Regions from separate parts of the Agrobacterium sp. CG674 genome, predicted to be linked through region 2. Evidence: predicted binding sites of a transcription regulator. Region 2 holds the regulator's gene; each other region holds the start of a gene.

Region 1 (3,211 bases), on a different contig from region 2:
CATTTCGACTTCGAGCGCCCCGCTGTGGCTGGATGTGCGAAACAAGACGGCCTGCTGTTTCAGCGTCATCCCGGTTTCGCGATTGGCCAGCACCTGCTCGACAATGAAATTCGCCTGTTCGGTCTCGTCTTTGACTGTCACCAGTTTGGGTCGTTCGAGCGATTCCCGCTCGGTCCACAGGTTCTTGGTGAAACGCTCGCGCGCCAGTTCGATCACGCCATTTGCTGCTGCGAGAATGGGCTGGGTCGAACGGTAGTTCCGGTCCAACGTGATGACATCAGCGGCAGGGCTGAAGGACGCCGGGAAATCGAGGATATTCCTGACCGTCGCTGCGCGGAATGAGTAAATCGATTGGGCGTCATCACCAACGACGGTCAAGCCACGTCCGCCGGGCTTGAGTGCCATCAGGACAGACGCCTGCAGCTTGTTCGTGTCCTGATATTCGTCGACCATGACATGGTCGAAGCGATTGCCGATATCATCGGCAAGATCAGGATCGCTGACCATCTGCGCCCAGTAGAGCAGGAGATCGTCATAATCGAGCACGTTCTGCGCCTGCTTGGCCTCGACATAAGCTCCGAACAATTCCTTCAACTGTTCTTCCCAGGTGGCCACCCATGGATAGTGCAGGCGCAGGATTTCGCTCAGTGGCATCTCCGAGTTGACCGCCCTTGAATAGATCGCGAGACAGGTGCCCTTGGGCGGGAAGCGGTTTTCCGTCTTGGAGAAGCCAAGCTCGTGCCGCACGAGGTTCATGAGGTCCGCGCTGTCCTCACGATCATGAATGGTGAAGTCGAGATTGAGACCGATCTGCTCGGCATACATCCTGAGCAGTCTCGCACCGATACCATGGAAAGTCCCGGACCACGCAAGCGCGTCTGTGAGGATGCCAGCATTGGCACCCAGAACATTGCGGCAGATCCGCTCGACGCGACGAGCCATTTCCGAGGCGGCTCTGCGCGAAAAGGTCATCAACAGAATGCGGCGCGGGTCTGCACCATTGACGATGAGGTGAGCCACACGATGCGCCAGCGTATTGGTTTTGCCAGAGCCAGCGCCAGCGATGATCAGCAGCGGCCCCGCCGTGTTGCCCTCCGCCAACCCCACGCCATGCTCGACGGCCCGGCGCTGCTGCTCATTCAATTTTTCCAGATACGCAACTGCCATAAGAGCTCACTTGATGCCGAGAGTGAAGTTGGATGGCCTAACGAACAAATGCGGAACATACATGGTCGCTGGACGATTTGGAAGGTTGTTTTTCATATCTCTAAACAATCATCCATCGCGGGATGGTCTGCTTAAAATCGCGGGCCAAAAGCGTGGCGGCATTTCATGCCACCTTAAGGGCAGCGATCAGCGCCCTCAAAGCTGGTGGCGATTGTCTGCGGCTGGGGTGATACAGGAAAAAACCAGGATAGCTTGGACACCAGTCCTCCAGAACCTGAACAAGGGTTCCTGCTGCGATCTCGTCAGCGACATCATGCTCATTGATGTAACCGAGCCCCGCGCCGGCACGAACGGCAGCAGCCGGCAGATCGCCATCATTGGCCACCAGGGGGCCGCTGGTGCGGATATTGATCTCTTTGCCGTCTTTCTCAAATTCCCAGGGTAGCAATCCGCCTGATGTCGTCAGCCGGTAGCCGATACAGGCATGGCGTTCGAGGTCGTATGGGGTCAACGGGGGAGGGTAGCGCTCGAAATAGGACGGCGTGCCAACCACCACCGTCCTTAAATCCGGGCCTACCTTCACCGCGATCATATCCTTGGCAACGGCCTCTCCCAGCCGAATACCGGCATCGAAGCCGGCGGCCACGATATCCGTCAGTCCATCGTCGATGTTGACCTCAACCCGCACATCCGGATTGGCCAGTAGAAACGCTGGCAGTTTTGGCAGAAGCACCATGCGGGATGCATAGGCGAAAGTGGTGATCCTGACCGTGCCGGAAGGGTTGTCGCGCCACTCCGCCAACGCTTCCAACCCGCTTTCAATATTGGCAAGCGCAGGATTGAGTGATTGCAGTAGGCGTTCACCCGGTTCAGTCGGTGCCACACTGCGCGTGGTGCGCGATAGGAGCCGGACGCCCAACCGCTCCTCCAGTCCGCGCATCGCATGGCTCAGCGCCGAGGGCGACATGCCGAGAATCGCAGCAGCACGGGTAAAGCTGCGCTCGCGGGCAACGGCAGCAAAGGCCAGGAGATCATTGAGTTCATTTCGTTCCATTCATGCACTGTGCTCATAAGTTCATGCCGCTATCAATGGCTTATCCTCACAGACGCCGATCGCTACACCTGTTGCATCACAACGATGGAGACACCGATGGATCTCACCAGTTACCGCACGCTTGGCAAGTCCGGCCTCATCGTCAGCCCGTTGGCACTCGGCACCATGACCTTCGGCGCAGAGCGCTGGGGCGCTGGCGACAAAACTGCGCGCGCAATTTTCGACGCCTATGTCGAAACCGGTGGCAATTTCATCGACACTGCGGATGTCTATTCCGCAGGCCGCAGCGAGGACATGCTCGGGACTTTTGTTTCCGACAGCAGCATGCGTGATCGGTTGGTGATCGCGACCAAATCCGGTTTTCCGCGCGGGCAGGGCACACCTTTGTGGGGTGGCAACGGTGCCAAGAACATTCGGATGGGCATAGAAGGCTCGCTAAAGCGGCTGAAAACCGATTACATCGACATGTATTGGATGCATGTGTGGGACCGCACGACTCCAGCAGAAGAGGTTTTGCAAACGCTGTCCGATGCGGTTCGCGCTGGCAAGATCCTGCATTATGGTTTTTCCAACACGCCTGCCTGGTATGTGGCAAAGGTCGCAACACTTGCAGAAGCGCATGGTCTGCCAAAGCCGATCGGCTTGCAATATGCCTATTCGCTGATTGACCGTGGCGTGGAACTGGATCTCATTCCGGCTGGTGCCGAATTTGGTTTGGGAATGGTGCCATGGAGCCCGCTTGGCGCTGGTCTGCTGACAGGGAAATACGGTCGCGACAAGATCAGCGACGCCAACCGCTCGGCCGCACTGCCAGACAAGGCCGGAACCGTGAGCGAAGGTGAAAGCGATGGGCGCCTCAATGGTGACAACCCGTTTGGCGGCATGCTGTTTACGGATCGCAACTTCGATATCGTTGATGTTCTGAAAGCTGTGGCATTGGAGGTTGGCCGTTCGCCTGCGGAAGTGGCGCTGGCCTGGGTAGCGAAACGC
Region 2 (3,211 bases):
TTTCAGGTGAACCATGTTGGGGCCATCGGATGGCGCATTATCAGGGTCTTCATGCGTTTCTATGAAAAGACCGGCAACACCAACTGCCACCGCCGCGCGTGCCAATGTTTCCACGAATTCGCGTTGACCGCCCGTCGAGCCACCCTGCCCGCCCGGCTGCTGAACCGAATGGGTCGCGTCGAATATCACTGGCGCACCGAGCGATGCCATGATTGGCAGTGAGCGCATATCCGACACTAGAGTATTGTAGCCGAAGGATGCACCACGCTCGCACAGCAGCACATTGGAGTTGCCGCTGTCATTTAGCTTGGCCAGCACGTTCTTCATGTCCCAAGGTGCCAGAAACTGGCCCTTCTTTACGTTGATCACTCGGCCGGTCTTTGCAGCAGCCACCAGCAGGTCCGTCTGACGGCTGAGAAATGCCGGAATCTGCAGAATATCTATGACGGGCGCGACAATGGCGCACTGCTCTTCGGTGTGAATGTCCGACAAGACTGGAAATCCGAACTGCGCCTTCAATTCTGCGAAAACTTCAAGCGCCTTGTCGATGCCAATGCCACGCTGGCCCGAAAGCGAGGTGCGGTTGGCCTTGTCGTAGGATGATTTGTAAACCAGACCGATTCCCAGCTTGCCACAGAGTTCGGCCAGCGTTTCGGCAATCATGAAAGCATGGTCGCGGCTTTCCATCTGGCACGGACCGGCAATCAGGGAAAATCGTTCGGTGTTCGAGAAAGAGACCGCTCCAGCGCCCTCGCCGGCAATGACCTTCAGATTGTTCGTCGCACTCATGGTTTTCCCTTGGAACAAATGAAACAGTGCACGGGCATCACGCCCGATCTTAGCAACGCATGTAGCAGTAAGCCGACAGCGAGTCACGGTATAGGAGCGGTATTCGGCGGGATTGTGGGCAACGTTGAAACTCGTTTGTACTTTCACTGAGTTTTAAGGGATTGCAGAACACATATGGAACAGATAGTGTTCGTTCTGTATTTGTTTCCCGAATCTCCGCCTCGAATCGTCAAGGGTCTCTTCATGCTCACGCGCAAACAGCAGGAACTGCTTCTATTCATTCATGAGAGAATGAAAGAGTCCGGCGTGCCACCATCTTTCGATGAAATGAAGGATGCACTCGAGCTTGCCTCCAAGTCAGGCATCCATCGGTTGATCACAGCCTTGGAGGAGCGCGGTTTCATTCGCCGGCTACCAAATAGAGCCCGTGCGCTTGAGGTTATCAAGCTTCCCGAATCATATTCACCCCCAGAAAAGCCACAGCGCGGCTTCACGCCAAGCGTTATTGAAGGCAGTCTGGGCAAAGCTGCAGCGGTCGAACAACGGCCTCAGCCATCATCTTCCAACAGCAGAAACTCCGAATCAGTCAGCGTACCGGTCATGGGACGCATTGCAGCGGGCGTGCCAATCTCCGCCATCCAGAACAACACTCATGATGTGGTCGTGCCGATGGATATGCTGGGTGCAGGCGAGCATTACGCGCTTGAGGTTAAAGGCGATTCGATGATCGAAGCCGGTATATTTGACGGCGATACCGTCATTATCAAGGATACCAGCACCGCAAATCCCGGAGATATCATCGTGGCTCTGGTGGACGAAGAGGAGGCAACGCTCAAGCGCTTCCGTCGCAACGGCGCCTCTATCGCACTGGAAGCTGCGAACCCTGCTTATGAAACCCGCATATTTGGACCGGATAGAGTCAAGATTCAGGGAAAGCTGGTTGGTCTGATCAGGCGTTATCACTGATCAGCTTGGAAAGCTCTGCACGCGCGTTTCATACGGAGTCTTAATTCTGTTGCGCTCGCGGGGCCTCAAGTCACCACGCAGCGACAACAAGGATGAAACTTATTAGCCGGGTATCCATTCCACTGTGATTGTGTGCTTTGTAGCGGATTTCCGTTATAGCGGCAGAGATTTTGCATGGGAATTGGCTGCTGCGTTTAGAATGCCGTTTGTGACCCACATTGATCGCCAAGCTGGTTACGGCCATCAAATAATTTGAATGATGCCATCGCTGTGCATGGCTTTATGCAAGAAATTCTCTGGGTTATTGATAGTCTTCTTCTTTTTGATCGCTGCCTTTCAGGAGCGCTGCTCATGTATCAACTTTTCATCGCCAACAAGAATTACTCGTCTTGGTCACTGCGAATCTGGGTGCTGATGCGCACGCTCGGAATTGAATTTTCTGAGCGATTCATGCGTTTCGATGACAAGGACCATGCATTTTCGGAGTTTTCACCGACATCGAAAGTTCCATGTCTTGTGGATGGCGATCTGACCGTATGGGAATCGCTCGCCATCACCGAATATCTTGCGGAAAAGCATGATGGCGTTTGGGCAGCGGATGCCAAGGCCCGGGCCTGGTCTCGCTCTGCCGCTGCGGAAATGCATGCGGGCTTTTCCACGTTGCGCAACAACCATCCGATGAGCGTTGGTCTTAGAATACGGCCATCTTCCATATCCGAAGCATTGCGGAGAGATATTTCCCGGATCGACGCCTTGTGGCAGCAAGGGCTGGCAGCCCATGGCGGTCCATTCCTGGCCGGGGCCGAATTCACGGCTGTGGATGCGTTTTTCTGCCCGGTTGCGTTTCGGTTCCAGACATATGGAACTGTGCTGTCTGCCGCGTCTAAGAACTATATGGATCACCTCCTATCCCTTCCGGCAATGCGAGAATGGGAACAGGCAGCCCTTCTGGAACCGTGGCGCGATGATGCGCATGAGGCCGAGGCGCGGAATGTGGGGGAATGGCTAGCGGATTTGCGCGCTGTCACGTCGTGACGTGCAGCGGCACGTTCAGAGGTGCGATGGCTATGGGCGGACTGCGAGCAGGTGTTCGATATGGGCCGGAATTACTGTGTTGAAGCTTTTGTCGCGCCAGTCGTAATGACGGTGCACCGTCCATGGCCGATCATCGCTCAGCATGGCAGCTCTTGCTGTCAGGACGGGCTTTGTTGCATCGCCCAGCCATAGCTCCATAGAACCGGTGCGACGCAAGGTTTCCTCAGTGACGAGAATGGCGCCGGAACGGCAGGTGCTGAAGGGAACGCTGCGTGTCGTGACGACAATATTGGCGATATCGCAGGCCAATCCCGCGAATGCACTGTCGAGCACCACCGCAACACTGACGCCGCTTTTGGATTTCGATATGCACCAGCTGTTTTTTCGGCAGGTGAATCCATCTGTTTTGAGAATAACCCGC
Region 3 (3,211 bases), on a different contig from region 2:
GCGCAAGGGGCATGAAGGCCGCAGGAACGTTCACGCTGGCCGTCACATCAACCTCTGGAACGCGGTCGCCCTCTTCAAAACCAAACAGGCCGGTTTCCTCACCCCGAAACCGCCAATCGATTTCGTGTGGTGCGACATTTGCCGACAGGAAACGCCGGGCGGCATCGCGCCACTCGGTAAAATCCCCCCGCCCCTCCAGCGAAATCAAATACATTAAAGCAACGACAATTGTTCTGGCTGCGGCGCAAACATGGCCCGCAGGTCTGGACGCTCCGTCAACTTGCCCGGAGACCACCCAACTGCGACAACGAATGCCTTGACCTTCTTCAACGACACGCCAAACCGCGCGATGTCTTCCAGCCGCAATTGCCGGAACCGGCGCGACGAAAGGATGGATTTCACCGTTTTTGTGCCGAAGCCGGGAACGCGCAGCAGCGTCTCGCGATCCGCCTTGTTCACATCGACAGGAAACTGCTGGCGGTTGGCGAGAGCCCATGCCAGCTTAGGATCAATATCCAGATCCAGCATCCCGTCCTTCTGGGTGGAGGCGATCTCGTCAATATCGAAGCCATAGAAGCGGTAGAGCCAGTCTGCCTGATACAGGCGATGTTCGCGCATTAAGGGCGGCTTGATCAGTGGCAGGTTTTTCGACGAATCCGGGATGGGGCTGAATGCCGAATAATAGACGCGCCGCAAACCGTAGCTGCCATAAAGCCGCGCGCTGGTGGACAGAATGGTGGTGTCATTGGCGCCATCGGCACCAATAATCATCTGCGTACTCTGCCCGGCCGGTGCAAACTTCCTGACCCGTTTGGTCTGAAGCGTCGGCTCACCCGCCTCCTCGATTTTCAAGCGAATATCAGCCATGGACTTGCGGATATTCACTGGCTGTTTTTCCGGCGCGAACTGGCTGATGCCGCTATCGGTCGGCAGCTCGATGTTGATCGACAAGCGGTCCGCATAGAGCCCGGCCTCCTCGATCAGATGAGCCGATGCCTCGGGAATGGACTTGAGGTGAATGTAGCCGCGAAAACCATGGGTGACGCGCAATTCTCTTGCCACCCGAACCAGCTCTTCCATCGTGTGATCTGAAGACCGAATAATGCCCGACGACAGAAACAGCCCCTCGATGTAATTGCGGCGATAAAATTCGAGTGTTAGCCAGACGACCTCCTCCACCGTAAACCGCGCCCGCTCAACATTGCTGGAGGACCGGTTGATGCAATAGGCACAATCATAAATGCAGAAATTCGTGAGCAGAATCTTCAGTAGCGAAATGCATCGCCCATCCGGCGCATAAGCATGGCAAATGCCGGAGCCTTCGGTTGAACCCAACCCGCCGGACGCCGACGAATTGCGCTTCGACGTACCGCTGGAGGCGCAGGATGCATCATATTTTGCAGCATCGGAAAGGACTGCCAAACGCTCTTTTATTGACTTTTTCATAGCAATGTTCACTATATGTTCTTGCGCTCGCAGTCAATATAGGAATATTATTACTTCGTAAATCTGCTAGAAATGGATGACTTCAAATTATCTGGCAAATCACTCCGGTCTTCTGATATAGTGTCGGAAATTGTGATTTTGACATGGTTCCGTAGTTTTGCTCCGGAACCTGTTTCTTTTTGTGTCTGCGGGTACCGTAGATCGAATGCGAAGGAAGAAAAAATGGTAGAAAAAGTGCCAATGACGCAGGGTGGATTCATCAAGTTGCAGGAAGAACTGCGCTTCCGCCAGCAGGAGGAGCGTCCGCGCATCATCGAAGCCATTGCCGAAGCACGCGCCCATGGAGACCTCTCGGAAAATGCCGAGTACCACGCCGCCAAGGAAGCGCAGAGCCACAATGAAGGCCGCGTTGCCGAACTTGAAGACCTGACGGCCCGCGCCGAGGTTATCGACCTGTCGAAAATGTCTGGCACCACCATCAAGTTTGGCGCGACGATCAAGCTCATCGACGAAGAATCCAACGAGCAGAAGACCTATCAGATCGTGGGCGACCAGGAAGCCGACGTGAAGCAGGGCCGCATTTCCATCTCCTCGCCAATCGCCCGCGCGCTGATCGGCAAGGAAGTTGGCGACAGCATCGAGGTGAATGCACCCGGCGGCTCGCGCGGCTATGAGATCCTCTCCGTAAACTGGGGTTGATTAGCGGCCCCCTGCCCCGAGTTATCCAATCTTGCCCCATGTTGACTTGGCCGATGTCCAGGTGCTTGCGCCGAATTTCAAGCGCAGGCTTTCTGGCGTAACCTCCACCATTATTCAGCTTCTGCCTGTTCAGAACAGGCAGGGGCAGAAGGTGGCAGCTATCGGCCCTGGCTTGCCCGGCAGCCTGCCGCATGTTCGCTTTCGTGACCTGTGGAAGCTCTGGCAAATGGGGCCTGAACACAAGCCGCGCGTCTGGCATGCGCGGCGCAATATCGAGATGCTGCCTGCCATTCTCATGCGGGATGTGCTGCGCATGAAGCTGAAAGTTGTCTTCACATCAGCGTCCCAGCGCAAGCATAGCGGCTGGACGAAGTTTCTGATTTCGCGCATGGATACCATCATCGCGACCAGCAACAAGACGGCGTCCTATATGGACCTTCCCAGCACCGTGATCATGCACGGCATCGATACAAACCGCTTCTGCCCACCCGCCGATAAGGCGGAGGCGAAACGCGCCCTCGGCCTCGATGCCAACCAGAAATATGTTGGCTGCTTTGGCCGCGTGCGCCACCAGAAGGGCACGGACCTCTTCGTGGATGCCATGATCGCCACATTGCCAAACCATCAGGGCTGGTCTGCCATCATTGCTGGCCGCGCCACCGGGCCGCATGTGGAATTCGAAAATAGTCTGAAGGAAAAGGTGCGCGCTGCAGGCTTTGCGGACCGCATTCTCTTTGTGGGCGAGCACACCAACATCAATGAATGGTATCGCACCCTCGACCTTTTCATCGCCCCTCAACGCTGGGAAGGCTTTGGCCTGACACCCCTGGAAGCAATGGCAACGGCCGTGCCGGTTATCGCGACCGATGTCGGCGCATTCCCTGAGCTGATTGTGGAGCATGCAACCGGAGCCACCATTCCACGCGACGATCTTCATGCCATGAGCCAAGCCGCAACAAGCTGGATGAGCGACGACAAAAAGCGCGTCGAGGCATCGCTGGCTGCGCGCCAGCACGTGGCGCAGAATTTCACCATCGACGGCGAAGCGGCAAAACTCGGAAGCGTC
Region 4 (3,211 bases), on a different contig from region 2:
ACGATTGACGCGGCGGCGATCGAGACAGAACGGCCATCACCCTTAATCACAGCTTTTCCGAGGCAGGGAATTCCCGGTGGGATGTCTCTGCCATCAGCGAGCACGAGTGCGGGCGTGGTTTGGAGCCCCAACACAGCGCGGCGCATTGCATCGAGGCTCGCACGCAAGATGTTCATGCGGTCGATAAGAGCCGGTCCCGATGAGGCGATGGACACAATCGATGTTGCGAGGATCTGGTCAAACAACACCTCACGCCGCGCCTTGGAGAGCTTCTTTGAATCATTCAAACCGTCGGGGATATTGTCGGGATCGAGAATAACGGCTGCGGCGACAACAGGTCCGGCCAGCGGGCCGCGCCCGGCTTCATCCGTGCCGGCAACCGGCCACTCACCACGCTTCTTCGCCTCGAGTTCCAGACTGAAATCCGGGCCTTTATCGGTCAAATCAAAGAGGGCAGGAGAATCGGATGCTGTGCGTTGTTTCATAGGGCGAAACTCGCACAGGCAACCGATCTCCTGCAAGCCCCCGGTCGCAGGGTGCGCACAGCAACCCACGGGGCGGAGGGCTGCTGTTGAGGCATCATGACCTCCAGAACTCTTTCGGCGGAGTTGAAAGAGTAGAACCCTTGCGAGGCGGCAGTTTGCCGGGGGCGCAACCCGCAGCGCAGGGCATAGACGCTGACGGGTATTCTTAAGCGATAGACCTGCGTGGTTTCCCTCTCAGGTCCAGCAATAATCAGAGCAGGGAGAGCTGCACACCGGCTCCACCCGGCGCGATGAAGAGATCGTCTCGGAGCTGGATGCCGCGCCGGATCAGGCCGAGCCTTTTGGTCGTCATCTCAAATCGCCGTCCAATCTGCCAGGCATAGGGACCGGCACCCTTCATCCGCTTGCCAAATTCAGCATCGTAATCCTTGCCGTCACGCATCGAGCGCACCAGCGACATGACGTGCTGATAGCGGTGCGGATAGTTTCTGAGTAGCCATTCGCGAAACAGCGGGCTCACCTCCAGCGGTAGGCGCAGGAGAACATAGGATGCTTCCGTAGCCCCAGCCGCTTTCCCGGCCTCCAGCACCCGTTCGATTTCATGGTCGTTCAGCGCAGGGATAACAGGTGCCATCATTACTGCCACGGGAATGCCAGCCTCTGTCAGCGTCTTGATTGCCTCCAGACGCTTGGTCGGTGTCGATGCGCGTGGCTCCATGCTGCGGGCAAGCTTGCGGTCGAGGGTGGTGACGGAAATGCCGACCTTCACGAGGCCCTTAGCGGCCATCGGTCCTAGAATGTCGATATCACGGGTAATCAGCCCGGACTTGGTGACAATGGCAACCGGATGCTCGGCCTTCGCCAGCACTTCGAGGATCTGGCGCATGATGCGCCATTCCCGCTCGATCGGCTGATAAGGATCGGTATTGGTGCCGATGGCGATGACCCGTGCCTTGTATCCCGGTTTGCCGAGCTCGCGTTCTAGAAGCTTAGCAGCGTCGGGCTTTGCAAACAGCTTTGCCTCGAAATCCAGCCCTGCCGATAGCCCCATATAGCTGTGCGAAGGTCTTGCGAAACAGTAGATGCAGCCATGTTCACAACCCCTGTAGGGATTGATGGAGCGATCAAAGGGAATGTCAGGCGAATCATTGCGCGTGATGATGCTGCGTGGCTTTTCGACCTGAACCTCAGTGCGAAACTCCGGCAGTTCCTCGATGATCTGCCAGCCGTCATCCACGGCCTCGTGCTGCAGGGTCTCGAAACGTCCGCCCGGATTGATACCCGCCCCACGTCCGCGCCGACGGTCGATCTCGATCCGTAGACCCGATGCGTCGGCCAGAGCATTGGCAATATCTGGCGTATGGCCCGGCTGGAAAGCAGCCTGCCCCGAAAGCACATGTTGTCTCATCTGGATACTCCTGACCGGGTGAACCGGCTTGGTGGATGACCCGATTCATAAAGCAGGAATGAGAACAAGACAAGAACAAAATACCGAAAGACTCGATAGCAATTTGCTCTGCCTTGCGTTAAAAATTTTAATGAGGAAATCAGATCGTGTTTCCGAAGCTGGGGATTACAAGCTTGCCTAAGACATGCTGACAGTGATTATGGAATGCCGGGATCAGGAGCCGGAACTTGCGCATACCCTGTCCACGCTCGTTTCCGGTGCGGTGGAGGGGCTGGTGAGCGACGTGATCATCCTTGATCATGGCTCGACGGACGGCTCGTCTCGCGTAGCAGAGGCGGCGGGTTGCCGGTTTGAAACAGACTGGGATATGGGCCAGATCATCGCCTCGGCGCGCGGTGAATGGATTTTGCTGATGGAACCCGGCGGCCGCCCACAGAGCGGCTGGATTGAGGACATTATGGAATATACGGCGCTGAACACGCGCCCTGCCAGATTTGCGCCGTCGCGCCATTACCGTCCATCTTTGCTATCACGCCTGACCCATCGAAGCCGCCCGCTGGAGTACGGCCTGCTGCTGAGGAAGGCGGATGCGGTGGCGCAATCCAGCGGAAGGCTGGGTCACATCGGACTGGATATTTTCCTGAAGGGACAGAAGGCGAGGCGCCTTACCGCAGAACTCATTCCAGCCTGGGCTTTGCGTAAAACGTCCTAGCAGACGTTTGATCTATGCGCCGCGCTTCAAATGCTCGTCAAGGCGCGGCATGATTTCCACGAAATTGCAGGGCATGTGGCGGTAGTCCAGCTGTGCTTTCAAGATGCCATCCCATGCGTCCTTGCAGGCACCAGGAGAACCCGGCAGGACGAAAATGAAAGTGGCATTGGCAAGACCTGCTGTTGCGCGTGACTGGATGGTGGATGTGCCGATCTTGTCATAGGATATGCGGTGAAAGACCTCGGAAAAGCCGTCCATACGCTTTTCAAACAGGGGCTCCAGCGCCTCTGGCGTGACATCGCGTCCGGTAAAACCCGTCCCGCCAGTGGTAATCACAACATCAATCGCGTCGGATAGGGTCCAGCTACGGACCTGCTCAAGGATGGCGACCTTGTCATCCGGCACAATGGCACGGTCCACAAGCATATGGCCAGCATCAACGATGCGGGCAGCCAGCGTGTCGCCGGATTTGTCGTCTGCGAGTGTGCGGGTGTCGGAAACGGTCAAAACCGCGATGCCAACCGGTATAAAAGCGCGTTCAGCATTCATCTCGAAGTCCACCTATGGTTTTTGTTGCCTGAACATACCAGTCGGGACGCTTTTGGC

The links. Region 2 encodes LexA, which represses DNA repair genes until DNA is damaged. Its sites were predicted from a motif close to TGTTCNNNNTGTGTTCNG; they were not measured.
Region 1: ACQZ51_RS14130 (ATP-dependent helicase) is a predicted target of LexA. The motif match lies at 1,208-1,225, and genes of this name have one in related genera.
Region 3: ACQZ51_RS07895 (putative DNA modification/repair radical SAM protein) is a predicted target of LexA. The motif match lies at 1,452-1,469, and genes of this name have one in related genera.
Region 4: ACQZ51_RS02890 (PA0069 family radical SAM protein) is a predicted target of LexA. The motif match lies at 1,954-1,971, and genes of this name have one in related genera.

What each region holds. Positions count from the first base shown of each region.
Region 1 is NZ_JBNWDZ010000004.1:381,424-384,634, reverse strand. Features, by position in the region: gene ACQZ51_RS14130 (ATP-dependent helicase) at 1-1,167, opposite strand, end outside; gene ACQZ51_RS14125 (LysR family transcriptional regulator) at 1,331-2,221, opposite strand; gene ACQZ51_RS14120 (aldo/keto reductase) at 2,318-3,211, shown strand, end outside.
Region 2 is NZ_JBNWDZ010000003.1:230,536-233,746, reverse strand. Features, by position in the region: gene kdsA (3-deoxy-8-phosphooctulonate synthase) at 1-789, opposite strand, end outside; gene lexA (transcriptional repressor LexA) at 1,033-1,755, shown strand; gene ACQZ51_RS10305 (glutathione S-transferase family protein) at 2,107-2,790, shown strand; gene ACQZ51_RS10300 (ComEC/Rec2 family competence protein) at 2,821-3,211, opposite strand, start outside.
Region 3 is NZ_JBNWDZ010000002.1:563,583-566,793, reverse strand. Features, by position in the region: gene ACQZ51_RS07900 (UdgX family uracil-DNA binding protein) at 1-214, opposite strand, end outside; gene ACQZ51_RS07895 (putative DNA modification/repair radical SAM protein) at 214-1,446, opposite strand; gene greA (transcription elongation factor GreA) at 1,669-2,145, shown strand; gene ACQZ51_RS07885 (glycosyltransferase family 4 protein) at 2,177-3,211, shown strand, end outside.
Region 4 is NZ_JBNWDZ010000001.1:601,800-605,010, forward strand. Features, by position in the region: gene ACQZ51_RS02885 (ribonuclease HII) at 1-485, opposite strand, end outside; gene ACQZ51_RS02890 (PA0069 family radical SAM protein) at 736-1,893, opposite strand; gene ACQZ51_RS02895 (glycosyl transferase) at 2,078-2,605, shown strand; gene moaB (molybdenum cofactor biosynthesis protein B) at 2,618-3,154, opposite strand; gene ACQZ51_RS02905 (4-(cytidine 5'-diphospho)-2-C-methyl-D-erythritol kinase) at 3,144-3,211, opposite strand, start outside.